4 regions of the Streptomyces sp. NPDC092045 genome follow, and region 1 is predicted to be linked to each of the others. Evidence: riboswitches for the same ligand, from Rfam matches in the RefSeq annotation. Region 1 holds a riboswitch; each other region holds the start of a gene.

Region 1 (7,323 bases):
CTGCCCGGCCAGGCCGAGCCGCACCGGCCCCGTCTCGCAGTCCACGACGACCGACGCCGTGCCCTCGGCGGCGTGCAGCCGCGCCGCGCGGGCGGCGAGCGCCACCGGGTCGCCGGCCGCCCGCCCCCCGGTCGCCCGCCCGTCCGTCACGACGACGAGCAGGGGGCGGCGCGAGGGGTCCCGCAGCCGCTCGACCCGCAGCACGTCGTGGGCCTTGAGCAGCCCGGCCGACAGGGGCGTGCGCCCGCCCGTCGGAAGCTGTTCGAGCCGTGCGGCGGCCGCGTCCACGGACGAGGTCGGCGGCAGCGCCACCTCGGCGTCCCGGCCCCGGAAGGTGACCAGGCCGACCTTGTCGCGCCGCTGGTAGGCGTCGAGGAGCAGCGAGAGCACCGCGCCCTTGACCGCGCTCATCCGCTGCCGGGCGGCCATCGAGCCCGAGGCGTCGACCGCGAAGAGCACGAGGTTGCCCTCGCGGCCCTCCCGGGTCGCCTGCCGCAGGTCGTCGCGCCGGACCACGAGCCCCGGTCCGGTCCGCCCGCGCGCCCTCTGGTGCGGGGCGGCGGCCTGCACGGTCGCCGCCAGGTGCAGCTTGGTCAGCGTGCCCCGGGGCCGGGTGGAGCCGGTCGTACGGCCGTGCTCGGTGCGGGCCCGGGAGCGGCGCCCGGCCGCGCCCTCGCCGAGACCGGGCACGCTGAGCACCTTCGTACGGAAGGGCTCGGCGGCCTTGACGGCGGCCCGCTCGCCGGAACCGGCCCCGGCCTTCCGTGGAGCGGGAGCCGGCTCGGGCTCGGGCGCTTCCTCCGGCGCCGGTACGTCCTCGGGCGCGGGCCCGTCGCCCTGCGGCGGGATCCCGCCGCCGTCCGGACCGGCCCCGCCGTCGCCCGGCCCTCCGTCCCCCGGACCGCCGTCGCCCGGGCCGTCCGGCTCCGGGTCGGGGTCCTCGTCCGGGCCGGACTCCGGCTCCTCGCCCTTGAACCGCTCCAGGGTCTCGTCGAGCTTGTCCTCGTCGAGTCCGGGCGCGTCGAAGGGCGAGCGCCGGCGGCGGTGGGGGAGGGCCAGGAGCGCGGCCTGCCGCACGTCCTCGGAGGTCACCCCGGTCCGTCCGGCCCAGGCGGCGAGCGCGGTGGCGGTGCGGGCCATGACGATGTCGGCCCGCATGCCGTCCACCTCGAACGCGGCGCAGGTCGCGGCGATCTGGAGCAGCACGGCGTCCCCGAGGACCACCTGCGGAAGGAGGGCGCGCGCGGCGGCGATCCGTCCGCGCAGCGCGCTCTCCTCGCCGGTCCAGCGCGCGGCGAACGCGGCCGGGTCGTCCTCGAAGGCGAGCCGCCGCCGCACGACCTCCACCCGCTGCTCGGGCTCGCGGGAGGCGGCGACCTCCACGGTGAGCCCGAACCGGTCGAGGAGCTGCGGCCGCAGCTCGCCCTCCTCGGGGTTCATGGTCCCGACGAGCAGGAACCGCGCGGCGTGCCGCACGGAGACGCCCTCGCGCTCCACGTAGGAGGAGCCCATGGCGGCGGCGTCGAGGAGGTGGTCGATCAGATGGTCGCTCAGGAGGTTGACCTCGTCGACGTAGAGGATGCCCCGGTGGGCGTCGGCGAGCAGGCCCGGCTCGAAGGCCTTCACGCCCTCCGCGAGCGCCTTCTCGATGTCGAGCGAGCCGACGAGCCGGTCCTCGGAGGCGCCGACGGGCAGTTCGACCATCCGCGCGGGCCGCTCGGCCCCCGGACCCGCCTCGTGCGGCCCGTCCGGGCAGCCCGGGTCGGGCGAGGCCGGGTCGCAGCTGAACCGGCAGCCCGCGACCACCGGCACGGCCGGCAGCAGCTCGGCGAGCGCGCGCACGGCGGTGGACTTGGCGGTGCCCTTCTCGCCCCGGACGAGCACACCGCCCACGGCCGGGCTGACGGCGTTCAGGAGCAGCGCGAGCCGCAGGTCGTCCATGCCGACGACGGCGGTGAACGGGTACCGGGTGCTCATCGGGTGGTCTCTCCTTCGAATCGCTGGTGTTCGGACGACGGCGCGCGGCCGTCGGCGGCGGGCCCGTTCACGGCGCCCCGGGCGGCACGAACGGCAGCCCCGCCGGGGCGCCCTCCTCGATCAGCCGCAGCAGCGCGTCCGTGTCCGCGTGCTCCTCGATCAGGTCGCCGAGCCGGTCGAGCTGCTCCTCGCGCAGGGCGCCGAACGACGTGTCCGGGGCCGGGACGAACCGGCGTCCGGCCGCCGCCGCGACCTCCCGCAGGAACGCCCGCCGGAAGCCGTCGCTCTCCAGCGAGCCGTGCCAGTGGGTGCCCCACACGGAGCCGACCCGGCACCCGTCCAGGAAGGGCTCCCCCCCTCGTACGTCCGCGACGCCGTGGTGGATCTCGTACCCCTCGACCCGCTCGCCGAGCGCCTCGCCGACCGGCCGGGCCAGGATCTTCCCGACCCCGAACCGCACCCGTACGGGAAGGAGTCCGAGCCCGTCGACCACACCGGCCTTCGACTCGACCTCGTCCTCGATCCGCTCGCCCAGGGCCTGGAAGCCGCCGCAGATGCCGAGCACCGGGCGGCCCTCGGCCACGCGTCGGGCCAGGGCGTCCGCGAGGCCGCGCTCCCGCAGCCAGGCGAGCGCCTTCACCGTGCCGCGCGTGCCCGGCACGACCACCAGGTCCGCGTCGACCAGCTCCTCGGGCCGGTCCACGAACCGGACGACCACGCCCGGCTCGGCCGCCAGCGCGTCCACGTCCGTGAAGTTGGACATCAGGGGGACGGCGCAGACGGCGACCCGCAGCACGTCCGCGCCGAGCGGCGGCGCCACGACCGACTCCCGGACGGTGCCCCGCAGGGAGACCCGCAGGCCGTCCTCCTCGTCGATGCCGAGCCCGTGCGCGTACGGCAGGACGCCGAAGGTCCGGCGCCCCGTCAGGCCGTACAGCATGTCGAGCCCGGGTTCGAGCAGGCCCACGTCGCCCCGGAACTTGTTCACCAGGTACCCGGCGACGAGCGACTGGTCCTCGGGCGACAGCAGCGCCGTCGTGCCGAAGAACTGGGCGAAGACCCCGCCCCGGTCGATGTCCCCGACCACCACCACGGGCAGCTTCGCGGCCCGCGCCACGCCCATGTTCACGATGTCGGTGCGCCGCAGGTTGATCTCGGCCGGGCTGCCCGCGCCCTCGCAGATCACCGCGTCGTGCGTGCTCCGCAGCTCCTCCAGGCACGCCATGACCGGCTCGAACAGCTCCTTCCGCCGGCCCCCGTGCAGCGCCTTCCCGGGGGACGACCCCCCGGACCCCCCGAAGAACCCCTTGGCGCTCATCTCGCCCACCGGCTTGCCCATCAGGACGACCTGGCTGGAGCGGTCGCCGCCCGGCTTGAGCAGCACCGGGTTCATCAGCGCGGTCGGCTCGACCCGGGCGGCCTGCGCCTGCATGGCCTGGGCCCGGCCTATCTCGGCGCCCCCGCGCGTGACGAAGGAGTTGAGGGACATGTTCTGCCCCTTGAACGGCGCCACCCTCAGGCCCTTGCGGACCAGCCACCGGCAGATCCCGGCCGTCACGACGCTCTTGCCCGCGTCGGACGTGGTCCCGGCGACCAGCAGGCCCCCGCCCCTCCCGCCCCTCATGCGCTCCTCCGCTTCCCGCGCTTCACCGCGCCGGCGATCAGACGGCCGCCCACGCAGGCGGCCAGGGTCAGTGCGGTCACCCGGCGCGAGAGCGCCACCGCCCGTTCGATGTCCGCCACCTCGACGGCCCGCCCCTCCCCGTTCAGGACCGGCCGGTGCTCGACGCGCCCGCCGTACGAGAGGGTGCCCCCGAGCCGTACGCCCAACGCGCCCGCGAAGGAGGCCTCGACCGGGCCCGCGTTGGGGCTCGGGTGCTTCGGCGCGTCCGCCCGCCAGGCCCGCACGGCTCCGCGCGGGTTCCCGCCGGCGGCGGTGGCGAGCACGGCCGTCAGGCGCGCGCCCGGCCAGCCGGCCAGGTCGTCGAGGCGGGCCGAGGCCCAGCCGAAGCGGCGGTACCGGGCGGACCTGTGGCCGACCATCGCGTCCAGGGTGTTGACCGCCCGGAAGCCGACCAGCCCCGGCACGCCCGCGACCGCGCCCCAGAACAGGGCGCCGACCACGGCGTCCGAGGTGTTCTCGGCGACCGACTCGACGACCGCGCGGGCCATCGCGGGACCGTCCAGGGACTGCGGGTCGCGCCCGCACAGGTGGGGCAGCCGTTCGCGGGCCACCTCCAGGTCCCCGGCGGCCAGCGCCCCGCCGATCGCGCGGGCCTCCCGGCCCAGGGTCGTCCCGCCGACGACGGCCCACACGGAGGCGGCGGTCAGCGCGGCGGCGGCGGCCGGCCGGTCCCGCACGGCCCGGGCGGCGAGGGCGCCGAGGGCGGCGGTGGAACCGGCGCAGACGGCGGTGTGCAGGGCGCCCCAGCCGCGGTGGTCGTGGTGGAGGCGCCGCTCGACGGCGGCGGCGGCCCGGCCGAACGCGGCGACGGGGTGGCCCCGGCGGGGGTCGCCGAGGAGCAGGTCGACGGCGAGGCCCGCGGCCGCTCCGTACGCGAAGACACCGGTGGCTCTGCTGCGGCCGGGCATGGCGCTATGTCCTCACTCAGGGTCCGCGCCCTGGATCGACGTGACCGGCGGCGAGAGTTCCTGACTCCCGGACCCTCGGATCCGGTCACAGTGGCGGGACCGCGCCGGATTCGCACCGGACTTCCTCTGCTGCCGCCGTAATGGCCTCGGCAGTCCACCACGCCCCGAGAACGGGCGTCAACCCAGCCTTGACCTGCGGCGGCGCACTGTGCGGAGCACCACAGGAAAGGGGCCGGGGGGGGGGGGCCCCCCCCGGGGGGCGGCCCCCCCCCCGGGGGGGGGGGCCCCCCCCCCCCCACCCCCCACCACCGGACCCCCCCCCCCCCCCCCCCCCCTCGGGCAGACCCCTTGGACCCGCGAGGCCCGGCCCGCCCCCCCCCCCGCCGCCCCCCGCCCCCCGCCCCCCCCCCCCCCCCGCCCGGGGGGCCGGCCCCCCCCCCCCCCCCCCCCCCCCCCCCCCCGGCCGGTGGAGCGGGGACCGTCAGACGACGATCAGGTAGATGCCGTACGCCACGGCGGCCAGGCACAGCCCGAAGCAGGCGTAGGCGCCGGTGCGGGCCAGGGCGGCGGAGCCTCCCCGGGCCGCGGCCCCCTCCTGCTTGGTGAGGCCGACGATGCCGAGGCTGAAGAGGCCCACCAGGGCGACGGTGGCCACGAGGCTGACGCCGAAGACGGAGCCGAGGGCTGCCCAGTCGATCTTCATGTGGTTCTTTCCTTAGACCTTCGCGGCCGGGGCCGGGGGAGCGGTCGGGTCGGTGGGGGCCGGGGCGAGGATGGTCGCCTTGAGGTCCTCGTCGGTGACGGCGGCCACGGAGCCGGCCGGCGGCGGGGTGACGGCCGCGATGGCGGTGGTCACCACGCCCGCGGGCTCGGCGCCGGGGGCGTCGAGGTCGTCGGCCGTGACGTTGTGGTGGTCGACCGGCTTGCGGCGGGAGAGCGCCCAGATGACGGCCGAGCCGGTCACGAGGAGGACCGCGACGGCGGCGATGCCCCAGGGGCCCTGCTTGGTGAGGAACTCGGCGCCGGCGCCGACCAGGCCCGCGGCGGGCAGGGTCAGGCCCCAGGCGACGAACATCCGGGTCGCGGTCGACCAGCGGACGACGCCGCCCTTGCGGCCGAGGCCGGCGCCCATCACGGCACCCGAGCAGGACTGGGTGGTGGAGAGGGAGAAGCCGAGGTGCGAGGAGGCCAGGATGACCGTCGCGGCACTGGTCTGGGCGGCGAAGCCCTGCTGCGGCTGGAGGTCGGTGAGGCCCTTGCCCATGGTGCGGATGATGCGCCAGCCGCCCAGGTAGGTGCCGAGCGCGATGGCGACGCCGGCCGAGACGACGACCCAGAGGGGCGGGTTCGAGCCGGGGGCGACGACGCCCTGGGTGACCAGGGCGAGGGTGATGATGCCCATCGTCTTCTGGGCGTCGTTGGTGCCGTGGGCGAGGGAGACGAGACCGGCGGAGGCGATCTGACCGGCCCGGTAGCCCTTGGCCGTGGCCTTCGCCCCGGGGTCGGCCTTGATCCTGTACGTCAGCTTGGTCGCGAACATCGCGGCGAGGCCCGCGACGAGCGGCGCGGCGACGGCCGGGATGAGGACCTTGGTGACGATGGTGGAGCCGTTCACGGCCGACCAGCCGGCCGACATGACCGCGGCGCCGATGAGGCCGCCGAAGAGCGCGTGGGAGGAGCTGGACGGGAGTCCGAGCAGCCAGGTCAGCAGGTTCCACAGGATGGCGCCGACCAGCGCGGCGAAGATCACCTCCGTGCGGATGCCCTCTTCGTTGATGATCCCGCCGGAGATCGTCTTGGCGACCTCCACGGACAGGAACGCGCCGACGAGGTTGAGCACGGCGGACATGGCCACCGCCGTCTTGGGCTTGAGCGCACCGGTCGAGATGGTCGTGGCCATCGCGTTGGCGGTGTCGTGGAAACCGTTCGTGAAATCGAACACGAGAGCTGTCACGACCACAATGGCGAGCAGCAGCGTGATGTGTTCCATTTACCCAGGCAATCGTTCGACGTCAGTGGCTGGTCGAACGTAAGCAACCTGGGTGAACGGAAGATGAACTGGGTCGGGCGGCGTGGTGTCCCTAACCGGTGTCAAGAGATTCCGCTTGGCCCTCCGGAGGGGTCCGCGGGAGGTGCCGTCCACGATGCGGTCACCCCGTGACCCCGGGTAATCCGGGCCCGCGCAGGGCCTCGGCGGCTCGCCCCGGTTCCTCCCCCGCCGCCCCGTTCCGTTCCCCGGACCGGACCACCCGACCGGGGGACCCCGCCGAGGAGAGCCGCGTCACTCTCCCGGGGCGGGTCCCCGGGCCCCGGAACACACCCCTCCGGACCTTCCGGTGGCACCCCGGTCCCGTCCTGCGGACACTGGGGGCGTGCGCCCGGCTACAGCGACGGCAGCGGCCGTCACCACCCTGTTCGGTGCCGGCGCGGCCGCGGTCGCGGCCGGCCGGTACGCCAGCGACCTCGCCCTCAAGGCGTCGTCCGTACGCCCCCTGCCCGGCGATCCGAGACTGACCGTGCACGCCACGGGCCCCGACCGGATCACCCTCACCCGCAGCCTCGCCTCGCTGCGCCCCGGCACGTACGGCATGGAGGGCCACGGACTGCACGCCGTCCTCGGCCCCGTCCTCGACCGGGCCCCGCACACCGCCGACACCGTCGTCCGGCGCCTGGAACGGGTCGAGCTCGGCGCCCCCGGGCCCGGCGCCCGCGTCCGGCTCACTCCCGGGCTCCACCGGGGCACGCCCGCGAGCG
Region 2 (7,323 bases), on a different contig from region 1:
GGCCCAGCTCCGCGAGCGGGATCGGCTCCAGGCCGTTCACGCGGCGCGAGGCCTCGTCCCACAGCGGGCGGACGCCGAGCAGGGCGAGGGCCTCGGCGACGTCGTCGCCGGCGGTGCGCATCGCGCTCGTGCCCCACAGGGAGAGGCCCACGGAGGTCGGCCATTCGCCGTTGTCGGTGCGGTAGCGCTCCAGGAGCGAGTCCGCGAGCGCCTGTCCGGTCTCCCAGGCGAGGCGGGAGGGGACGGCCTTCGGGTCGACGGAGTAGAAGTTGCGGCCGGTCGGCAGGACGTTGACCAGGCCGCGCAGCGGGGAGCCGGACGGACCGGCCGGCACGAAGCCGCCGTTGAGCGCGTGCACGGCGTGCGCCAGCTCGTCGGTGGTGGCGGCCAGGCGCGGCACGACCTGCTCGGCGGCGAAGCGCAGCACGGCCCGCACGTCGGGGCCGTGGTCGGCCGCGACCGCCTCGACCGCGTCCACCGCCCAGTCGGCGGCCTCCATCGCCTCGACGAGCTCGCGCGCCCTGGCCTCCGCCTCGTCGGCGGTGGTGCGGGTCGCGGCCGACTCGTCCAGGCCCAGGGCCTCGCGCAGACCGGGCAGCGCCTGCGTGCCGCCCCAGATCTGGCGGGCGCGCAGGATGGAGAGGACCAGGTTGACCCGGGCCTCGCCGGCCGGGGCGCCGCCGAGGACGTGCAGGCCGTCGCGGATCTGGGCGTCCTTGACCTCGCACAGCCAGCCGTCGACGTGCAGCAGGAAGTCGTCGAAGCCGTCGTCCTCCGGGCGCTCCTCCAGACCGAGGTCGTGGTCGAGCTTGGCGGCCTGGATCAGGGTCCAGATCTGGGCGCGGATCGCGGGCAGCTTCGCCGGGTCCATGGAGGAGATCTGCGCGTACTCATCGAGGAGCTGCTCCAGGCGCGCGATGTCGCCGTACGAGTCGGCGCGGGCCATCGGCGGCACCAGGTGGTCGACCAGGGTCGCGTGCACGCGCCGCTTGGCCTGGGTGCCCTCGCCCGGGTCGTTGACCAGGAACGGGTAGACCAGCGGCAGGTCGCCGAGGGCCGCGTCCGGACCGCAGGCGGCGGACAGGCCGGCGTTCTTGCCGGGCAGCCACTCCAGGTTGCCGTGCTTGCCCAGGTGGACCATGGCGTCGGCGCCGAAGCCGCCGTCCTCGGCGCGGGCCGCGATCCAGCGGTAGGCGGCCAGGTAGTGGTGGGACGGCGGGAGGTCGGGGTCGTGGTAGATCGCGATCGGGTTCTCGCCGAAGCCGCGCGGCGGCTGGATGAGGACGAGGAGGTTCCCGCGCCGCAGGGCGGCGAGCACGATGTCGCCCTCCGGGTTCCGCGACCGGTCGAGGAACATCTCGCCGGGCGCCGGGCCCCAGTGCTCCTCGACGTGGGTGCGCAGCTCCTCGGGGAGGGTCGCGTACCAGCGCTTGTAGTCGGCGGCCGGGATGCGGACCGGGTTCCTGGCCAGCTGCTCCTCGGTCAGCCAGTCCTGGTCGTGGCCGCCGGCCTCGATGAGGGCGTAGATCAGCTCGTCGCCGTCGCCCGAGACCAGGCCGGGGAGGTCCTCGGCGGGCCCGAAGTCGTAGCCCTCCTCGATCAGCCGGCGCAGCAGGGAGACGGCGGAGGCGGGGGTGTCGAGGCCGACGGCGTTGCCGATGCGGGAGTGCTTGGTGGGGTACGCGGAGAGGACGAGCGCGAGCCTCTTCTCGGCGTTCGGGATGTGCCGCAGGCGGGCGTGCCGCACGGCGATCCCGGCGACGCGGGCCGCGCGCTCGGCGTCCGCCACGTACGCGGGCAGGCCGTCCTCGTCGATCTCCTTGAAGGAGAACGGGACGGTGATCAGGCGCCCGTCGAACTCGGGGACCGCGACCTGGCTGGCGGCGTCCAGCGGGGAGAGGCCCTCGTCGTTCTCCTCCCACGCGGACCGCGAGCCGGTCAGGCAGAGGGCCTGGAGGATCGGCACGTCGAGCGCGGCGAGCGCGCCCGCGTCCCAGGCCTCCTCGTCGCCGCCGGCCTGCGCCTCGGCGGGCTTGGTGCCGCCCGCCGCGAGGACGGTGGTGACGATGGCGTCGGCGGTGCGGAGGGTGTCGAGCAGCTCCGGCTCGGGGGCGCGCAGGGAGGCCACGTACAGCGGGAGGGCGCGGGCTCCGGCGTCCTCGATCGCCTCGCACAGGGCGTCCACGAAGCCGGTGTTGCCGCTCATGTGGTGGGCGCGGTAGTAGAGCACGGCGATCGTCGGGCCCTCGGTGGCCTTCGGCGTGCGCTCCAGCGGGCCCCAGGTCGGGGCGGCGGCCGGGGCCTCGAAGCCGTGGCCGGTGAGCAGGACGGTGTCGGAGAGGAAGCGGGCGAGCTGCTCCAGGTTGGCGGGGCCGCCGTGCGCCAGGTAGGCGTGCGCCTCGGTGGCGACGCCGACGGGCACGGTGGACGCCTCCATGAGCTGCGCGTCGGGCGCCTGTTCGCCGCTGAGCACGACGACCGGCTTCCCGGCGGCGCGGATCGCGTCGAGCCCGTCCTGCCAGGAGCGGAGGCCGCCGAGGAGCCGGACGACGACGAGTTCGGCGCCGTCGAGGAGCCCGTCGAGGTCGGCGAGCGGGAGCCGGGACGGGTTGGCGAACCGGTACTCCACCGGTCCGCCGGCCGCGCGGGCACTGAGCAGGTCGGTGTCGGAGTGCGACAGCAGCAGAAGCATGGCGAGCGCAGGCCTTCCTCGGGGTTGTCCGCGCCCCGGGTGGTCGTGTGGACGGCAGGAGTTCCTGACTCACCGGCCCGGAGGTGCCGGGCCGGCTCACAGTGGCGGGACCGCGCCGGAATCTCACCGGGCTTCCTCCCCGGGGTCCTGGGACCCCATGCCGCTTGCATCCTAGATCGTGAACTCCGGACGCCGGAGGGAGCGGGAGGGTCGGGCGGATCACACCGGAGCGGGGCCGGGGCGTGCCGGCTCACACCCGTCCGGCTCGTGGAAAGCCGATCCCCGTGCCCCCGCCTGCTCCCGGGGAGCCGGTCCCCGTGCCCCCGCCGCGGCACCCGGAGTCAGGCCGGTCACACCCCGCCGGCCGCCGGTTTTCCCGTGGGTATGCTCGCCGCCATGCCGCCCGTCCCGACCCCGAAGCCCGCCCCCGGCGCACCCCGTGTGCGGGAGCGCGGCGACGCCTGCCCCGGGGCGCTGCGGCTGCACTCCGCCGACGACGGGCACCTGGCCCGACTGCGGCTGCCCGCAGGAAGGTTGACGGCACGTCAGGTGGAGGTCCTGGCGGACGCCGCCGAGGCCCTGGGGGACGGGCGGATCAGCGTCACCTCGCGCGGGAACGCCGAGCTGCGCGGCCTCGCGGACGGCTGCGGGGCGGAGCTCGCGGCGCTCCTGGCGGAGGCGGGCCTGCTGCCCTCGGCCACCCACGAGCGCGTCCGCAACATCGTGGCCTCCCCGGCCGCGGGCCTCGACGGACTCGGCGCGGCCGACGTGCAGTTGTGGGCCCGCGAGCTGGACGAACGGCTCTGCGCCGCGCCCTGGGCCGCCGCGCTCTCGGGCCGTTTCCTCTTCGTCCTGGACGACGGCCGCGGCGACGTCACCGGCCTCGGCGGGGATGTGACCTTGGTCGCAGTGGACCCCCGCACCGCGCTCCTGCACCTGGGCGGCCGGGCCGTGCGCGTCGCCGCCGCCGACGCGCCCCGCGCCGCCCTCGCCGCCGCCCACGTCTTCCTCTCCGCCGCCCGCGCGGCCGGCACCGGCGTCTGGCGCGTGCGGGAGCTGCCGGAGGGCTCCGGGCCCGACGTACGAGACGTACGAGACGTGCGCGACGTACGAGACGCAAGGCGCGACGGACGAGAGGCGCTCGCCGCGGAAGAGGTGTCCGAGCCGGTCCTGCCGCAGGGGCCGCCGCCCGCCCCCGGCCCCCTCGGGCCCGCCGCCCTCCACGTGCTCGCCCCCCTCGGCCGCCTCACCGCCGCCCAGCTCCGCGCCCTGCTGCCCGCCGACGAGGTCCGGCTCACCCCCTGGCGCGGAGCCGTAGTCGTCGGAGCCGGACCCGACCGGGCGCCCGCGCTCGACGCGGCCGGACTGATCACCCGGCCCGACTCCCCCTGGGCCGGCGTCAGCGCCTGCACCGGGCGGCCCGGCTGCGCCAAGTCCCTCGCGGACGTCCGGGCGGACGCGGTCCCCGGCCGCCCCGGCCTGCCCGTCCACTACTCCGGGTGCGAGCGCCGCTGCGGACACCCGCACGGCGACTGGGTCGACGTCCTCGCCGCCCCCGGCGGCGGCTACCTGGTCGACGGCGCCCCCGTCCCCCGCACCGATCTGGCCCCCGCGGTCACCACGGCCCGTACCGCGCCCCGCACAACGAGATGAGCGAGAACAGGATGTTCGACTACGAGAAGGACGGCACGGAGATCTACCGCCGCTCCTTTGCCACGATCCGCGCCGAGGCGGACCTCACGGGCCTGCCCGCCGACGTCGCCCAGGTGGCGGTCCGGATGATCCACGCCTGCGGCATGACGGACCTCGTCCAGGACATCGCGTACTCGCCGGGCGTCGTCGCGAGCGCCCGCGCCGCGCTCCGGGCGGGCGCGCCGATCCTCTGCGACGCGCAGATGGTCGCCAGCGGCGTCACCCGCAAGCGGCTGCCCGCCGACAACGAGGTGCTCTGCGCGCTCTCCGACCCGGCCGTCCCGGCCCTGGCCGCCGAGCTCGGCACCACCCGCTCCGCCGCCGCCCTCGAACTGTGGCGGGACCGCCTCGAAGGCTCCGTCGTCGCCATCGGCAACGCGCCCACCGCCCTCTTCCACCTCCTGGAGATGGTCGCGAAGGGCGCGGGGCGGCCCGCCGCCATCCTCGGCATACCGGTCGGCTTCATCGGCGCCGCCGAGTCCAAGGACGCCCTCGCCGACAACACCCTCGGCCTCGACCACCTCGTCGTCCGGGGCCGGCGCGGCGGCAGCGCCATGACGGCCGCCGCGATCAACGCCCTCGCGCACGAAGCGGAGATCCAGCAGTGACCGGGAACCCGGCCGGAAACACCGTCGGCAAGCTGTACGGCGTGGGGCTCGGGCCCGGCGACCCGGACCTCCTCACCCTCGCCGCCGTGAAGGCCATCGCCGAGGCCGACGTGATCGCCTACCACTCGGCCCGCCACGGGCGCTCCATCGCCCGCTCGATCGCGGCCCCGCACCTGCGCGAGGACCACGTCGAGGAGCGGCTGACGTACCCGCTCACGGTGGAGACCACGGACCACCCCGGCGGCTACCGGGGCGCCCTGAACGACTTCTACGAGGAGGCGGCGGCCCGGCTCGCCGCCCACCTGGACGCGGGCCGCACGGTCGCGGTCCTCGCCGAGGGCGACCCGCTCTTCTACGGCTCGTACCAGCACATGCACAAGCGGCTCGCGCACCGCTACGACACGACCGTCATCCCCGGCGTCACCTCGGTGAGCGCCGCCGCCGCCCGGCTCGGCGAGCCGCTGTGCGAGGCGGAGGAGGTCCTGACGATCGTCCCGGGCACGCTGCCGGAGGACGAGCTGACGGCCCGGCTCGCGGGCACGGACTCGGCGGTCGTGATGAAGCTCGGCCGCACCTTCCCCACCGTGCGACGGGCCCTGGAGCGGGCCGGGCGCCTGGAGGACGCGCGGTACGTGGAGCGGGCGTTCATGGCGGGCGAGCGGACCGGGCGCCTGGCGGAGGTGGACCCGGAGTCCGTCCCGTACTTCTCGGTGGCCGTCCTGCCCTCCCGCGTCGACGAGGAGCCGCCGGTGCGGGAGCGCGGCGAGGTCGTCGTGGTCGGCACGGGCCCGGCGGGCGCGCCCTGGCTGACGCCGGAGTCGCGCGGCGCGCTCGTCAACGCGGACGACCTGGTCGGCTACACCACCTACCTGGACCGGGTGCCGGTCCTGCGCCCCGGCCAGCGGCGCCACGGCTCCGACAACAAGGTGGAGTCGGAGCGCGCCGAGTTCGCCCTCGACCTGGCCCGGCGCGGGCACCGGGTCGCGGTCGTCTCGGGCGGCGACCCGGGCGTCTTCGCGATGGCGACGGCGGTCCTGGAGGTGGCGTCGGAACCGGAGTACGCGGACGTGCCCGTACGGGTCCTGCCGGGCGTGACCGCCGCCAACGCGGCCGCGGCGGCGGCGGGCGCCCCGCTCGGCCACGACTACGCGACGATCTCGCTCTCCGACCGCCTCAAGCCCTGGGACGTCATCGCGGACCGGCTGCGCGCGGCGGCCGTCGCGGACCTGGTCCTCGCCCTGTACAACCCGGGGTCCAAGTCCCGCACCCACCAGGTGGCGGCCGCCCGCGACCTCCTCCTGGAGGTCCGCTCCCCCGACACCCCGGTGGTCGTCGCCCGCGACGTGGGCGGCCCCGAGCAGTCGGTCCGGGTGCTGACCCTGAAGACCCTGGACCCCTCCGAGGTCGACATGCGCACCCTCCTCCTGATCGGCTCCTCGCAGACCAGGGCGGTGGAGCGGGCGGACGGCCGCACGATCGCCTGGACGCCGCGCCGGTACGGCTAGGATCCGTCCCGTACCCAGGCGGCGGCCTCCTCCGGGGTCGTCGCCACCGGTACGCCCTCCGGGACCGGCGGGCGGCGGACGACGACGACCGGGACGCCGGCCTCGCGGGCGGCGGTCAGTTTCGGGGCGGTGGCCGCGCCGCCGCTGTCCTTGGTGACCAGGACGTCGATCCGGTGGCGGCGCAGCAGCTCGCGTTCGCCGTCGAGGGTGAAGGGCCCCCGGTCGAGGAGGACCTCGGTGCGGGCCGGCAGCGGGGCCCCGGGGGCGTCGACCGAGCGGACGAGGAACCACTCCGGGCGGTCGGCGAAGGCGGCGAGGCCCATGCGGCCGGTCGTCAGGAACACGCGGTCGCCGAGGTCGTCCAGGGCCCGGGCGGCCTCCGCCAGGGAGCCCGCCTCGCGCCAGTCGTCGCCCTCCTCCGGCACCCAGCCGGGACGGCGCAGGGCGAGCAGGGGAACATGGACGGTGGCGGCCGCGAGGGCCGCGTTGAAGCTGATCCGCTCGGCGAAGGGATGGGTGGCGTCGATGACCGCGTCCACCGCGTGCGCGCCGATCCAGGCCGCGAGCCCGTCGGCGCCGCCGAAGCCGCCGATCCGGACCTCCCCCTCGGGCAGCCGGGGCCGGGCGACCCGTCCCGCGAGGGAGCTGGTGACCCGGACGCGGGGGTGGAGCAGTCCCGCGAGGGCGCGGGCCTCGGTGGTCCCGCCCAGAACGAGTACGTGCACAGGAGCCCCTTCGTGAGTTCGGACGGCGGGCGCGAGGCCCAACTCAAGCACACCGGTCTGCGCCCGGGCTGGACGACCGGTGCCTGCGCGACGGCGGCGAC
Region 3 (7,323 bases), on a different contig from region 1:
AGGAGGAAGCCCTGGTCGACGAGCTCCTGCACCTTGATGGGCTGCGGGGTGAGCGGCTCGTCGAGCATCTGGGCGGCCAGCACGCCGACGGCCAGGTCCTCCTTGGAGGTGAAGTGGAAATACAGCGCCCCCTTCGTCACCCCGGCGCGCACCAGGATCTCCCCGATGGTCGTCCGCTCGTAGCCTCGCTCGGCAAAAACGGCGGCGGCCGACTCCAGAATCGTCTGCCGGGTCCGAATTGCACGTGCTTGCTGCGCCAAGGCGCCTCCCGCTGTCTCGCTGTCTGTGCTCGCCGTGTGACTCGAAGCATTGAAAAGAAAACCGCGCTCTAAGTACCCTACGCCGGGCGGAATTGCCGTCCGGGGTGTGCAGTGAAGTACGAGGGGGAGCCATGGAACAGCACCACCGAGAAGCGACGACACCCGTACCCGGGGAGTTCGTCCACCGGCACGACCCGGCAGACATCATCCCCACGAGCTGGACGAGATCACAGGAGAACCGGTATTCCGTCTCCGCCCGCTGGCCTGCCTCGCATCCCTTCTTCTCGCCGGCGGCAGGTGGCCGGCACGACCCGGTCCTGGTGGCCGAGACGATGCGTCAGGCCACCATGCTCGTGGTTCACGCCGGGTTCGGGGTACCCGTGGACGATCAGTTCGTCATGTGGGACCTGTATTACACCGCCGACCCCGAGCTGCTCCTCCTCGACGGCTCCTCCCCGGAGATCGCCGTCGACATCGCCTTCCCCGGCTACGACGGGAGGCCGGGCCGGGTGCGCAACCTGCGCGTCGACGTCGTGCTGACCCGCGACGGGCGCCGGATCTCGACCGGTGGCGGCACGATCCGCTGCACCTCGGCGCCGGCGTACCGCAGGATGCGCGGCGACCGCATGGCCGCCCTCGGCCGCCCGGTCCCCCTGATACCCGCGGTGGCCCCGCACCTGGTCGGCCGCGAGGACGCCAAGGACGTCGTCCTGGGCCCCGGCGACCGCCCCGGCCGGTGGCAGCTGCGGATCAACACCGCCCACCCCACGCTCTTCCGCCGCCCGAACGACCACGTCCCCGGAATGGTCCTGCTCGAAGCGGCCCGGCAGGCGGCGATGCTGGCGACCGGCAACACCGTCTACCTCCCCACCGTCGTGGACCTCTCCTTCTCGCGCTACGCCGAGCTCGACACCCCCTGCTGGGTCGAGGCCGAGGTCGTGGCCGCCCCCGGCGACCCGGCGACCACCGTCCGCGTCACCGGACAGCAGGACGGCCTGCCCGTCTTCGTCTGCACGCTCACCTCCCCGCCCCGGGAACCGGCGGTGGCCGGCCCCGGCGCCGCCGTCCGGCTGGCCGGCTGAAGGGCCGGACGACGACGATGGCTCCTCGCATCCTGATCACCGGCGCGTCCGGCTTCATCGGCGGCCGGGTGGCCGCCGCCGCGACGGCGGCGGAGGCCGGGCCCGTACGCCTGCTCGCCCGCGGCCCGCTCCCCCCGGCGGCGGACGCCGGACCGGAGCGCGCTCCGGCGGCCGAGACCGTCCCGGGCGACCTCCGGGACCCCGACTCCCTGCGCCGGGCCTGCGAAGGCGCCGACGTGCTGATCCACTGCGCCTCCGCGGTCGGCGGCGACGAGGAGACGGCCCGCGCCGTCAACGACGAGGGCACCCGGGCCCTGGTCGACGCGGCGGTGCGCGCCGGGGTGACCAGGATCGTCGCCCTGAGCACGGCCTCCGTCCACGGCCGCGGCCCCTTCCGCGCCGCCGCCCCCGGCACCCTGCCGATCGCCCCCGTCTCGGCCACCAGCCGCACCCGCGCGGCGGGCGAGCGGCACGTCGTGGAGGCCGGCGGGACCGTCCTGCGCCCCCACCTCGTGTACGGGACCGGGGACCGGCAGCTCGTGCCCGGCATCGTCGGGCTCCTCGGCGCGCTGCCCGGCCCGCTCGACGGCGGCACCTCGCTGCACTCCCTGATCGAGGTGGGCGCCCTGGCCCGCGTCCTGCTCGCCGCCGCCCTCTCGCCGGACACCCAGGCCGGCCCGTACCACGTCGACCACCCCGATCCGGTGCCCGCCGGGGAGCTGCTCGCGGTGGGCGAGGAGCTGCTCGCCCACCGGGCCGGGCCGCGCCGGGGACCGGCCCTCGACGTCGCGGAGGCACGCGCCCTCCTGGCCGCCCACCCCTTCGCCGTCCACCACCTCGACATGCTCGCCGTCGACCACTGGTTCTCCGACGACCGGCCCTGGAAGGAGCTGGGCTGCGACCCGGGCCCCGGCTTCGTCGAGGGGATCGCCGGCCACCTGGAGTGGTACCGGAGCACGCTCGGCCCCGCCCGGACGGCCCCGCCCGGGTCCTCCTGACCCGGCGCCGCCTCGGGACCGGGAGAGCCGAGGGCGCGGCCCGCACCGCGAGAAGCGCGAAACCGCGAGAACCGCGGACCCCGGCCCGCACCGCACCACCCCCGACCGAACGAACCGAACGAACCGAACGAACCGAGAGAAGGCGCCACCGACATGTCCGCGCTGGACGGAAAGACCGCGATCGTCACCGGAGCGAGCCGCGGCATCGGAAGGGGCATCGCCGAGCGCCTCGCCCGTGACGGCGCCCTGGTCGCCGTGCACTACGGCAGCGACGAGGAGGCCGCCCGCGAGACGGTGGCGACCATCGGGAAGAACGGCGGCCGGGCCTTCCCGTTCCGCGCGGACCTGGCGGCGCCGGACGCCGTCGACGTGTTCTACGCCGCCCTGGACGCCGGCCTCGCGGAGCTGGGCGAGGGGCCCGGGTTCGACGTCCTCGTCAACAACGCGGGCGCGAGCGGCTCCGGCCGCATCCACCAGCTCACCACCGAGACCTTCGACCGGCTGTTCGCGATCAACGTGAGGGCCCCGCTCTTCCTCGTCCAGCGGGGCCTGGACCGGCTGCGCGACGGCGGCCGGATCGTCAACATCTCCTCGGCGGCGACGCGGCACGCCTTCCCCGACTCCGTCACGTACGCGATGACCAAGGGGGCCGTCGACACGATGACCCTCGCCCTCGCCAAGGAGCTGGGCCCCCGGGGCATCACGGTCAACGCCGTGGCCCCCGGCTACATCGCGACGGACATGAACGCGCGGCGCCGGGCGACGCCCGAGGCGAGCGCCGCCCTCGCCGCGCTCTCGGTCTTCAACCGGCTCGGGACGCCCGCCGACGTGGCGGACGTGGTCGCCTTCCTCGTCTCCGACGACGCCCGCTGGATCACCGGCCAGTACGTGGACGTGACGGGCGGCACCGCGCTCTGAACCCGCCCGCTCCGGCCCGGGGGCCGGCCTCGGACCGGTCCCCGCGCACCCCTCCTCGGGGCGGTTCCCCGTCGATAAAGTGGGGGCACGATGACACGTTTCCGCGAGAGCGTCCGGTCCCTGCTGCGCGAGCAGGTGCTCGACGCCGCCCACCGCCTCGTCGCCGCCGAGGGCTGGAGCGGGCTGCGCATGACCTCCATCGCGCGGGCCGCCGGCATCAGCCGCCAGACCCTCTACAACGAGTTCGGGGCGAAGGAGGCCATCGGCGACGCCCTGGTCCAGCGCGAGCTGGAGGGCTTCCTGATCGGCATCGAGCGCGAACTCGACTCCCACCGCGGTGAGTTGGAGGCGGCTGCGGCGGCCGGCGTCGGCTACACGCTCCAGCAGGCCGTGGACAACCCCCTCATCAAGAGCGTCCTGGTCGCGGCACGGGGCGGCGAGGACGACCTCCTCGCCTACCTCACCACCCGCACGGAGCCGGTCTTCGGCACGGCCATGGCGATGCTCCACACGTACGCGACCGAGGCCTGGCCCGAGGTGGACGAGGAGTCGCGCGGGCTCGCCGTCGAGACGGTCGTCCGGCTCACCGTCAGCCACATCGTCCAGCCGGTGGCCCCGCCCGCCGAGACGGCGGCGCGCATCGCCAGGATCACGGCGAGGATCTCGTACCCCGGAGGCCGCTGAGGAGCGCCCCGCCCGCTCCGGAAGGCGCCGGACACACGACGAGGCCCGGTGTCGAACACGGGGGATCTCCGACACCGGACCTCTGTTGAATATTCTACGAGATGCCCGGGAGTGCTCGCGCACCGCCGCCCGCCGACGGGCGAAGCGCGGACGGACGGGGTACACCTCCCCTGAGACGCGGACACGGCCGGACCCGGCCGGGACACCCCTCGCCCGCGTCGCCGACGCCGAGGAGGAGGCAGCCGTGGAAGGCAGGAGCAAAGGGTTCGTGCGGTCCTTCAACCGTCTCGGGGGATACGGGTTCGTCGTCCCCGTCGGCTCCCGGGACCAGGTCTGGTTCAGCGCGGAGGACATCGAGGACGAGAGCGGGACCGTCTCGGAGGGGCAGCAGGTCTCCTTCGTCCTGGTCCTCGGGGACGGCCGCTTCGAGGCCAGGCAGCTGCGCGTCTGACGCCCACCGCGCCCCCGGGCACGTCCCCGGGCCGGTGGTACTGTGCCGGGGCCAGTCGCACCTTTGTACGCGCCCGAACGGGTGCGTGCACGGGTCAGGGAATCCGGTGCGAGACCGGAACTGACGCGCAGCGGTGAGGGCGACGGGCGGAGCATCGGCCACTGGGCGGCGACGACGGCCCGGGAAGGCGCCCCGTCCGGACGACCCCGAGTCCGAAGACCTGCTGGCGGCCCCGGCGCACGCCCGCCCGGGGAGCACCGTACGACAGGCTCCGCGCATGAGCCGTGGCCGCAGAGGAAGTCCCGTGCCGCTCGCACACCCCGTCCGCTCCGCCGTGCCGTTCCTGACCGGAGTCCTGCTCCTGACCGCGACCGGCTGCGGCGCGGGGACCACCCCCGCGTCCGACCGGCCCGCCGGGAAGCCGAAGAACGGGTATCCCGTCGTCCTCGACGACAACTGCGGACGGCCCGTCCGCGTCGAGCGCGCGCCGGAGCGGGCCGTCGCCCTCGACCAGGGCGCGGCGGAGATCATGCTCTCCCTCGGCCTCGCCGACCGCATGGTGGGCACCGGCACCTGGACGGACCCCGTCCTCAAGGGCCTGGAGAAGGAGAACGCCGAGGTCCCGCGCCTCGCCGACCGCTACCCCTCCTTCGAGAAGGTCCTCGACGCCGAACCCGACTTCGCCGCCGCCTCCTTCACGTACACCCTCGGCAAGGGCGGGGTGGCGGCCCGCGAGCGGTTCGAGAAGCTCGGCGTCCCCACCTACCTCTCGCCCACCGACTGCGTCGGCAAGGACAACAGCGGCGACGGCGACGGCGTCCGCGTCCGACCGCTCACCATGGAGACGGTCTACGGCGAGATCCGCGACCTGGCCCGGATCTTCGCGGTCCCGGAGCGCGGCGAGAAGCTCGTCGCCGAGCTCAAGGCCCGCGTGACGAAGGCCACTTCGGGCGGGGACTTCAAGGACGCCACCGTCCTCTACTGGTTCGCCAACGCCGAGGCGCCCTACATGGCGGGCTGCTGCGGCGCCCCCGGCATCGTCTCCCGCGAGCTGGGCGCGAAGAACGTCTTCGACGACACCAGGGAGGAGTGGCCCCAGATCAACTGGGAGACCGTCGCCGACCGCGACCCCGACGTCCTCGTCATCGGCGACCTCACCCGCCGCTCGCAGTCGGCCGAGAGCGCCGCCGAGAAGATCGAGTTCCTGGAGTCCGACCCGGTCACCCGCAGCATGACGGCGGTCGAGAACAAGCGGTACGTGCTGCTCAGCGGCCAGGCGCTCAACCCCACGATCCGCACCGTCGAGGCCGTCGAGAAGGTGGCGGCGGCGCTCCGCTCGTACGGCCTCGCCAAGTGACCCCCACGGCCGTGAAGCCGTCCCCGGCGCGCGCGGGAGCCGCGGTCCCGCTGTGGACGGCGGCCGGACTCGCCCTCCTGGCCGCGTCGGTCGCCGCGGCGATCACCATCGGCCCGGCCCGCATCGGCGTCGCCGACGTCTGGGCGACGGTCGCCGCCCACCTCGGCGGCGGCGCCCCGGCGCTCTCCCCGATCCGGGACGGGATCGTGTGGGACCTGCGGCTGCCCCGCACCCTCCTGGCCGCCGTCTGCGGCGCCGGGCTCGCCCTCTGCGGCGCGGTGATGCAGTCGCTGCTGCGCAACCCGCTCGCCGACCCCTTCGTCCTGGGCGTCTCCTCGGGCGCCTCGACCGGCGCGGTCGCGGTCGTCGTCCTCGGGGTCGGCGGAGGGGTCCTCTCCGTCACCGGCGGGGCGTTCCTCGGCGCGGTCTGCTCCTTCGCGCTCGTGCTGCTGCTCAGCCACACCCTCGGCGGCTCGACGGACCGCGTGGTCCTCTCCGGGATCGCCGCCATGCAGCTCTTCTCCGCCCTCACCTCCTTCGTCGTGATGACGGCCGCCGACGCGGAGACCACCCGGGGCGTCCTCTTCTGGCTGCTCGGCTCGCTCGCCGGGGCCGGCTGGACCGACGTGTGGGTGTGCCTCGCGGTCCTCGCGACGGCCCTGACGACCTGCCTCGGGTACGCGCGGACCCTGGACGCGTTCGCCTTCGGCGAGGAGGCCGCCGCCTCGCTCGGCGTCTCCGTCGCCCGGACCCGGCTGGTCCTCCTCTGCGTCACCGCCCTCCTGACGGCCGCCCTGGTCTCCGCCGCCGGGGCCATCGGCTTCGTCGGACTCGTCCTGCCGCACGCCGCCCGCGCGCTCACCGGGCCCGGCCACGCCCGGCTCCTGCCGGTCACCGCCCTGGCCGGAGCGGTCTTCCTGGTCTGGGCCGACACGCTCGCCCGCACCGTCCTCGACCCCCAGGAGGTCCCGGTGGGCGTGGTGACCTCGCTGATCGGCGTCCCGGCCTTCGTCCTGGTCCTCCACCGCACGCGCAGCACGAGGAGCACCCGATGACCTCCACCGGAGGAGACACGGGCGCGGGCCTGCGCGCCGACCGGGTCTCGCGCACCGCCGGCGGCACCCTCGTCCTCGACGGCGTCAGCGTCGCCCCGGTCCCCGGCACCGTCACCGGCCTCCTCGGCCCCAACGGCTCCGGCAAGTCCACGCTCCTGCGGCTCCTCGCCGGCGTCCTCGCCCCCGACTCCGGGGTCGTCACCCTCGACGGCGACCCGCTGGCCGGACTCGGCCGCAGGACCGTCGCCCGGCGCCTCGCCACGGTCGAGCAGCAGTCCGACACCCAGACCGACCTGACCGTCGTGGACGTCGTGCGCCTCGGCCGCGTCCCGCACCGCAGGGCCTGGACCCCGCCCTCGGCGGCCGACGAGGCCGCCGTCCGCTCCGCCCTCGCCCGCACCGGGCTCGCCGACCGCGCCCGCCAGCCCTGGCGGACCCTCTCCGGCGGCGAGCGCCAGCGCGTCCAGATCGCCCGCGCCCTCGCCCAGGAACCGCGCGAGCTCCTCCTCGACGAGCCC
Region 4 (7,323 bases), on a different contig from region 1:
TCGGGGGCGGGGACGACGGCGGCCTCGGCGACGGCCTCGTGCTCCAGGAGCGCGCTCTCCAGCTCGAAGGGGCTGATCTTGTAGTCGGAGGCCTTGAAGACGTCGTCGGAGCGCCCGATGTAGGTGATGTACCCGTCCGCGTCCCGCGCGCCGATGTCGCCGGTGCGGTAGTGGCCGCCGGCCATCGCCTCCGCCGTGCGCTCCGGGTCGCCGTGGTAGCCGGTCATCAGGCCCACCGGGCGGGCGGACAGGTCGAGGCAGATCTCGCCCTCGTCGACGTCCGGGCGGCCGCTGACCGGGTCGACCAGGGTGACCCGGTAGCCGGGGCTCGGACGGCCCATGGAGCCCTCCTTGAGCCGCTGACCGGGGCTGTTGGAGACCTGGACGGCGGTCTCGGTCTGGCCGAAGCCGTCCCGGACGGTGGTGCCCCAGGCGCGCCGGACGGCCTCGATGACCTCGGGGTTGAGCGGTTCGCCGGCGGCGACGACCTCGCGCGGCGGGGTCTTGAGCTGCCCCAGGTCGGCCTGGATCAGCATCCGCCAGACGGTCGGCGGGGCGCAGAAGCTGGTGATCCCGTGCCGCTCCATCTCCTCCATGAGGCGGGCCGGGTCGAAGCGGGTGTAGTTGTGGATGAAGACGGTCGCCTCGGCGTTCCACGGGGCGAAGAGGTTGGACCAGGCGTGCTTGGCCCAGCCGGGCGAGGAGATGTTGAGGTGCGTGTCGCCGGGCCTGAGCCCGATCCAGTACATGGTGGCGAGGTGCCCGACCGGGTACGAGGTGTGGGTGTGCTCGACCAGTTTGGGGCGGGCGGTCGTGCCGGAGGTGAAGTACAGCATCAGGGTGTCGTCGGCGAGCGTGTCGCCGTCCGGCTCGAAGTCGGCGGACTCGCGGTCGGCGAGCCCGTACTCCAGCCAGCCCGCCCCGCCGTCGCCGACCGCGATCCGGGTGTAGTCGCCGGGGACGTCGTCGAACTTGGCGGTGTCCTCGGCGCGGACCAGGACGTGGCGGGCGCGACCGCGGTCGACGCGGTCGCGCAGGTCGGCGGGGCCGAGCAGCGGGGTGGCGGGGATGACGACGGCCCGCAGCTTCATCGCGGCGAGGACGGTCTCCCACAGCTCGACCTGGTTGCCCAGCATGACGACGATCCGGTCGCCGGCGCGCACGCCCAGGGAGCGCAGCCGGTTGGCGACCCGGTTCGAGCGGGCGGACATCTCCGCGAAGGACACCTTCGTCGCGGAGCCGTCCTCCTCGACGATGTGCAGGGCGGTGCGGTCGTTGCCCTCCGCGACGACGTCGAACCATTCGAGCGCCCAGTTGAACCGCTCGGGCCGGGGCCACGCGAAGCCCTCGTAGGCCGCCGCGTAGTCCTCCCGGTGCTCCAGGAGGAAGTCCCGGGCGGCCCGGAACTCCTCGGTCGCGCTGGTTGCCGTCATGTGTCCTCCTCGTTGCGGGACCGGTCCCGGACATCGTGTAATCAGTGACCCGGGTCTCACCACCCCCGTTCGGGGGTGAACCGGCGGACGTCAAGGGCTGACGGGGTCGGCGGCCACGAAGGAGAGCGCGGTGCGCGAGCACGTCGGATCGTCGGTGGAGCTGCGCGGCGCGCTGCTGAGGCTGCGCCGCGCCACCGGGCTCCCGGTGGTCTTCGGGGGGCTGATGCACGAGACCCGGGGGCTGCGGATCGACGAGCTGAACGGCGCGGTGACGCCGGCCCTGCGCGGGCTCGCGATCTCGGCGGGCTCCGGCCTGGGCGGGAAGTGCCTGGCGCTCGGCCGGCCGTGCGCGGTGACGGACTACCCCTCGGCGCGGCACATCACGCACGAGTACGACGGCCCGGTGTCGGCGGAGGGGCTGCGGTCGGTGATCGCGGTGCCGGTCGTCGTGCGCCGGAGGGTGCGGGGCGTGCTGTACGGGGCGCTGCGCGACGCGCTGCCGGTCGGCGAGCGGGTCTTCGACGCGGCGGTCGCGGCGGCCCGCGACGTGGAACAGGCGTTGGCGGTACGGGACGAGGTCCGGGAACTCCTGGCCCCGCCCCCGCCCGGGCCCTCCTGGGAGGAGGTCCGCCGGGCGTACGGAGAACTGCGCGAACTGGCGCCGAGGGTCACGGACCCGGAGCTGCGGGAACGCCTCCTCGCGGTCTGCGGCCGCCTGGAGACCGCCTCGGGCTCCCCCGCCCCCCTCCCCGGGGTGACCCTCACCCCGCGCGAGACGGACGTCCTGGCGGCGATCGCCTCGGGCGCGACGAACGCCGTGGCGGCGACCCGCCTGGGCCTGCGCCCGGAGACGGTGAAGGGCTACCTGCGCTCGGCGATGCGGAAGCTGGGGGCGCGCACGCGGATGGAGGCGGTGGTGGCGGCGCGGGGGGCGGGGGTGTTGCCGTAGGGGCGGCCGGGCCCCTCACAACAGGGCCTGGACCGCGTACAGCGCTCCCAGGGTCGTCGCCAGGGTGCCCAGGAGGAGGCGGAGGGCGGTTTCCGGGAGGTGGGGTTGGAGGCGGGCGCCGAGGTAGCCGCCGATCAGGCCGCCGAGGCCGCAGGCGAGGCCGAGGGTCCAGTCGGGGGCGGCGGCCTCGGTGGTGGTGAGGGAGAGCAGGGCGAAGGTGACGGCTCCGACGACCGAGGTCGTGAAGGTGGCGGCGAGGGCCGCCGGGGCCACGCGGGCGACGGGGACGCCCCGGCCCGCCAGGATCGGGCCGAGGAGGGAGCCGCCGCCGATGCCGTAGATGCCGCCCACCACCCCGACCGCCAGGGCGAGTCCGGTGACGGTGCGGGGCGAGGGTTCGGCGGCGGGGCGCTCGCGGGCGGGGCGCAGGGTGCGGACGCACAGCCATGTGCCGAGGGGCAGCAGCAGCGCGGCGATGAGGAGGCGGAAGACGGTGGGGCCCGGGAGGGCGAAGACGCGGACGACCGCGCCGACCACCACCCCGGGGAGCGTGCCCGCCACCAGGCGGCGGGTGAGCGGGCCGCGCAGGGCGCCGGTCCTGCTGTGGCGCCAGAGGGCGCCGGGTCCCGCGACGACGTTGTACAGCAGGTTCGTCGGCGTGACGGAGGGGTTCGGCACGGCGAAGACGCTGAGCTGGACCGGGAGCAGGAACACCGCTCCCGAGACCCCGGCCGGCGCGGTCACCACGGAGATCAGCAGCCCCGCGGCCATCCCGCCCAGCAGCATCGCCCAGTCCATCGTGCCCCCGCCGCCGTTTCGAGATCGTCCGGACAGTATCCGGTCCGGTGCGGCAGGGCCTCCGCCTCCCCCTCCACACGATCCTCCACACCTCGGCGGCGACGGCCGCGGTGACCGACTTCGCGGCCCGCACCCCGGGCAAGACCGCGATCGGCTCCCACGACCGGGCCGGCTTCGTCGTCAACGCCCTGCTCGTCCCGTACCCGCTGTCCGCGATGCCGCGGCTCGCGGGCCTCACCGGGCTCGACGCGGTCGCCTCCATCGCGCGCTCGCTGTACGAGGAGTCCAAGGAACCCCTGTACGCGCCCCGCCGCTGCTCCTGCGGAGGGTGGAGGCGGGGCTGCTCGGCCGGAGGAGCGGCCGGGGGTTCCACGTCTACGACCGGGCGGAGACGCCCGGACGGCCGGCCCGCGCGAGCGGCCCCGCTTGCTCGATCCTCACTCGCGCGTCCCTCTCCCCTGCCCGAATGGCGAGATGCGCTCCCCCGCTCCGGCGGTCGACCCCGTAGTCTGACCGGGCAGCTGGTTCGCCCCCGTCCGCCAGGCGGGACGCGTCGTAAGAGGGAACCCGGTGGGAATCCGGGACTGCCCCGCAGCGGTGAGCGGGAACGACCGCCGTCATACGCACTGGCCCCGGGAAGGGGCTGGGAAGCGACGGCCACTAGGTGTCCGCCGGACCAGTCCGGAGGGCGTGCCCGCGAGTCCGAAGACCTGCCCGTTGCCCGCACGCGGACGACTCCGCGCGCGGACATCCCGGTGACCTCGAGGGCGGGTCGGCGCACACACCCGACGGACGACCGTGCCCGCCGCGCACGCGTACCGTCCGGTCCGTCGCCCCTTCGCGCCCTCTCCCCGTCCCCGGGACCTCAGGGATTCATCTCGCGAAGGAGATCTCCGTGACCACGAAGTCCGCAGCCGCGGCAGCACGGGCCACCGTGTACGGCTACCCGCGCCAGGGCCGGGACCGGGAGCTGAAGAAGGCGATCGAGGGCTACTGGAAGGGCCGCGTCACCGCCGACGCCCTCCGGTCCACCGCCGCCGAACTGCGCCGGACCAACTGGCGGCAGCTCGCCGGGGCCGGCGTCCACGAGGTGCCGACCGGCGACTTCTCGTACTACGACCACGTCCTGGACACCACCGTCATGGTGGGCGCGATCCCCGCTCGCCACCGCGAGGCCGTCGCGGCCGACGCCCTGGACGGCTACTTCGCCATGGCGCGCGGCACGCAGGACGTCGCCCCGCTGGAGATGACGAAGTGGTTCGACACGAACTACCACTACCTGGTGCCGGAGCTGGGGCCCGACACGGTCTTCACGGCCGACTCGGCCAAGCAGGTCGCGGAGCTGGCGGAGGCGCTGGCCCTGGGCCTCGCCGCCCGGCCCGTGCTCGTGGGCCCCGTCACCTACCTGCTGCTCGCCAAGCCCGCGCCGGGCGTGCCCGCCGACTTCGACCCGCTGACCCTGCTCGACCGGCTCCTGCCGGTGTACGCGGAGGTCCTCGCGGACCTGCGCGCGGCCGGCGCCGAGTGGGTGCAGCTCGACGAGCCCGCGCTCGTCCAGGACCGGACCCCGGCCGACCTGAACGCCGCCGCGCGCGCCTACCGCGACCTCGGCGCGCCCAGCGACCGGCCCCGGCTCCTCGTCGCCTCGTACTTCGACCGGCTCGGCGACGCCCTGCCCGTCCTGGCGAAGGCGCCGGTCGAGGGCCTCGCGCTCGACTTCACCGGTCCGGCGGCGGCCAACCTGGAGGGCCTCGCCGCCGTCGGCGGCCTGCCCGGCAAGCGCCTCGTCGCCGGTGTGGTCGACGGGCGCAACATCTGGGTCAACGACCTGGAGAAGTCCCTGTCCGTCCTCGGCACCCTGCTCGGCCTCGCCGACCGGGTCGACGTCTCCGCCTCCTGCTCGCTGCTCCACGTGCCGCTCGACGCGGCGGCCGAGAAGGACGTCGACCCACAGATCCTGCGCTGGCTCTCCTTCGCGAAGCAGAAGACCACCGAGATCACGACGCTGGCCGAGGGCCTGTCGCGGGGCACCGACGCGATCGCCGGCGAACTGGCCGCCAACCGCGCCGCCCTCGCCTCCCGCGCGAACTCCCCGATCACCCGGAACCCGGCCGTGCGCACCCGCACCGGGGCCGTCACCGGGGCGGACGCCCGCCGTTCGCAGCCGTACGCCGAGCGGGCCGCCGCCCAGCGCGCCCACCTGGGCCTGCCGCTGCTCCCGACCACCACCATCGGCTCCTTCCCGCAGACCGGCGAGCTGCGCACCGCCCGCGCCGACCTACGGGCCGGGCGGATCGACGCGGCCGGGTACGAGGAGCGCATCAGGGCCGAGATCCAGGAGGTGGTCGCGTACCAGGAGAAGGCCGGGGTCGACGTCCTGGTGCACGGCGAGCCCGAGCGCAACGACATGGTGCAGTACTTCGCCGAACGGCTCGACGGCTACCTCGCCACCCAGCACGGCTGGGTCCAGTCGTACGGCACCCGCTACGTCCGCCCGCCGGTCCTGGCCGGCGACATCTCGCGGCCCGAGCCGATGACGGTGCGCTGGACCTCGTACGCCCAGTCCCTCACGTCCAGGCCCGTCAAGGGCATGCTGACGGGCCCGGTCACCATGCTCGCCTGGTCGTTCGTCCGCGACGACCAGCCGCTCGGCGAGACCGCCCGGCAGGTCGCCCTCGCCCTGCGCGACGAGGTGGGCGACCTGGAGGCGGCCGGCACCTCCGTCATCCAGGTGGACGAGCCGGCGCTGCGCGAGACGCTGCCGCTGCGGGCCGCCGACCGTCCGGCGTACCTGGCGTGGGCGACCGGGGCGTTCCGGCTCGCCACCGGCGGCGTGCGGCCGGACACGCAGGTCCACACCCACATGTGCTACGCCGAGTTCGGGGACGTCGTCCAGGCGATCGACGACCTCGACGCGGACGTCATCAGCCTGGAGGCGGCCCGCTCCCACATGCAGGTGGCCCGCGAGCTCGCCGCCCACGGCTATCCGCGCGAGGCCGGTCCCGGCGTCTGGGACATCCACTCGCCCCGGGTGCCGAGCGCGGAGGAGGCGGCGGACCTGCTGCGCACCGGCCTGGAGGCGATCCCCGCCGAGCGCCTGTGGGTCAACCCCGACTGCGGTCTGAAGACCCGCGCCTGGCCGGAGACCCGGGCCTCCCTGGAGAACCTGGTCGCCGCCGCCCGCACCGTGCGGGGGGAGCTGTCCGGCGCCTGACGGCGTCCGCCGGGTCCGGGGCCGCGCCGCCCCGGACCCGGCGGTCCGGGAGCCCCGGCCGACCCGTCGCGGGTGTGCGCGCGTAGCGTGGGGTACACGTCGGCTCCATAAGCCCCTCACCTCCGGAGACCCGCCTGTGTCCAGCGTCGCACCCACCCGCACGTCCGTCGTGGAGTCCCTCATGGAGCGCTTCCCGGGGATTCCCCGGGAGGCCGTGCTCAAGGAGGACCTGCTGCGCGGCGGGGTCGCCTTCGACCCCTCCGCCCTGTCCGGCAACGAGGGCGGCGAGGTGAAGCCGAAGTCGTACTTCATCTTCTCCTTCGACCACCGGACGCTGCCGGAGCTCGGGGAGGCGGCCCTGAACCGCCCGCCGGAGGAGATCGTGCTGACCGGCGGTCCGTACGGGCTGCGCCGCACGGTGGTGTCGGTGCGGGTGAACCCGTCCTCGCCGTACCGGGTCGCGCCGGACGGGGACGGGGCGCTCGCCCTGTTCCTGGACGGGGCGCGGATCGCGGACGTCGGCCTGCCGCCGATGCCGGAGTACTACCGGCACCCGCTGTCGAACGGCAAGTCCGTGATGGAGGTGGCGCCGACGATCCAGTGGGGCTACCTGATCTACCTGACGGTCTTCCGGGTGTGCCAGTACTTCGGCGCCAAGGAGGAGTGCCAGTACTGCGACATCAACCACAACTGGCGCCAGCACAAGGCGGCGGGCCGCCCGTACACCGGGGTGAAGCCGGTGGACGAGGTCCTGGAGGCCCTGGAGATCATCGACCGGCACGACACGGCCCGCGCGTCGACCGCGTACACCCTGACCGGCGGGGCCGTCACCTCGCAGGTCGGCGGGAAGGACGAGGCCGACTTCTACGGGCAGTACGCGCAGGCGATCGAGGAGCGCTTCCCCGGCCGCTGGATCGGCAAGGTCGTCG

Evidence for each region. A riboswitch is a leader RNA that binds a small molecule or an ion and turns the genes downstream of it on or off. The one in region 1 is predicted to bind cobalamin.
Region 2: it holds a riboswitch for cobalamin, as region 1 does, so the genes downstream of both, cobN (cobaltochelatase subunit CobN) here and ACIQKA_RS23535 (cobalamin biosynthesis protein) in region 1, are expected to answer to the same signal.
Region 3: it holds a riboswitch for cobalamin, as region 1 does, so the genes downstream of both, ACIQKA_RS13450 (ABC transporter substrate-binding protein) here and ACIQKA_RS23535 (cobalamin biosynthesis protein) in region 1, are expected to answer to the same signal.
Region 4: it holds a riboswitch for cobalamin, as region 1 does, so the genes downstream of both, metE (5-methyltetrahydropteroyltriglutamate--homocysteine S-methyltransferase) here and ACIQKA_RS23535 (cobalamin biosynthesis protein) in region 1, are expected to answer to the same signal.

What each region holds. Positions count from the first base shown of each region.
Region 1 is NZ_JBIVSC010000011.1:51,288-58,610, reverse strand. Features, by position in the region: gene ACIQKA_RS23545 (putative cobaltochelatase) at 1-1,977, opposite strand, end outside; gene ACIQKA_RS23540 (cobyric acid synthase) at 2,045-3,601, opposite strand; gene ACIQKA_RS23535 (cobalamin biosynthesis protein) at 3,598-4,569, opposite strand; cobalamin riboswitch at 4,604-4,735, opposite strand; gene ACIQKA_RS23530 (hypothetical protein) at 5,051-5,272, opposite strand; gene ACIQKA_RS23525 (anion permease) at 5,285-6,559, opposite strand; gene ACIQKA_RS23520 (alpha/beta hydrolase) at 6,942-7,323, shown strand, end outside.
Region 2 is NZ_JBIVSC010000005.1:90,786-98,108, forward strand. Features, by position in the region: gene cobN (cobaltochelatase subunit CobN) at 1-2,692, opposite strand, end outside; cobalamin riboswitch at 2,732-2,866, opposite strand; gene ACIQKA_RS16245 (cobalamin biosynthesis protein CobG) at 3,077-4,345, shown strand; gene ACIQKA_RS16250 (precorrin-8X methylmutase) at 4,342-4,992, shown strand; gene ACIQKA_RS16255 (precorrin-2 C(20)-methyltransferase) at 4,989-6,497, shown strand; gene ACIQKA_RS16260 (cobalt-precorrin-6A reductase) at 6,494-7,222, opposite strand; gene ACIQKA_RS16265 (cobalt-precorrin-5B (C(1))-methyltransferase) at 7,235-7,323, shown strand, end outside.
Region 3 is NZ_JBIVSC010000003.1:723,954-731,276, reverse strand. Features, by position in the region: gene ACIQKA_RS13480 (ScbR family autoregulator-binding transcription factor) at 1-260, opposite strand, end outside; gene ACIQKA_RS13475 (ScbA/BarX family gamma-butyrolactone biosynthesis protein) at 392-1,342, shown strand; gene ACIQKA_RS13470 (NAD-dependent epimerase/dehydratase family protein) at 1,360-2,340, shown strand; gene ACIQKA_RS13465 (SDR family NAD(P)-dependent oxidoreductase) at 2,494-3,258, shown strand; gene ACIQKA_RS13460 (TetR family transcriptional regulator) at 3,349-3,942, shown strand; gene ACIQKA_RS13455 (cold shock domain-containing protein) at 4,187-4,393, shown strand; cobalamin riboswitch at 4,490-4,615, shown strand; gene ACIQKA_RS13450 (ABC transporter substrate-binding protein) at 4,671-5,750, shown strand; gene ACIQKA_RS13445 (FecCD family ABC transporter permease) at 5,747-6,805, shown strand; gene ACIQKA_RS13440 (ATP-binding cassette domain-containing protein) at 6,802-7,323, shown strand, end outside.
Region 4 is NZ_JBIVSC010000003.1:715,814-723,136, forward strand. Features, by position in the region: gene ACIQKA_RS13410 (AMP-binding protein) at 1-1,433, opposite strand, end outside; gene ACIQKA_RS13415 (response regulator transcription factor) at 1,564-2,382, shown strand; gene ACIQKA_RS13420 (TSUP family transporter) at 2,398-3,180, opposite strand; partial or broken gene ACIQKA_RS13425 (3-hydroxyacyl-CoA dehydrogenase family protein) at 3,258-3,565, shown strand; cobalamin riboswitch at 3,737-3,892, shown strand; gene metE (5-methyltetrahydropteroyltriglutamate--homocysteine S-methyltransferase) at 4,076-6,394, shown strand; gene ACIQKA_RS13435 (radical SAM protein) at 6,576-7,323, shown strand, end outside.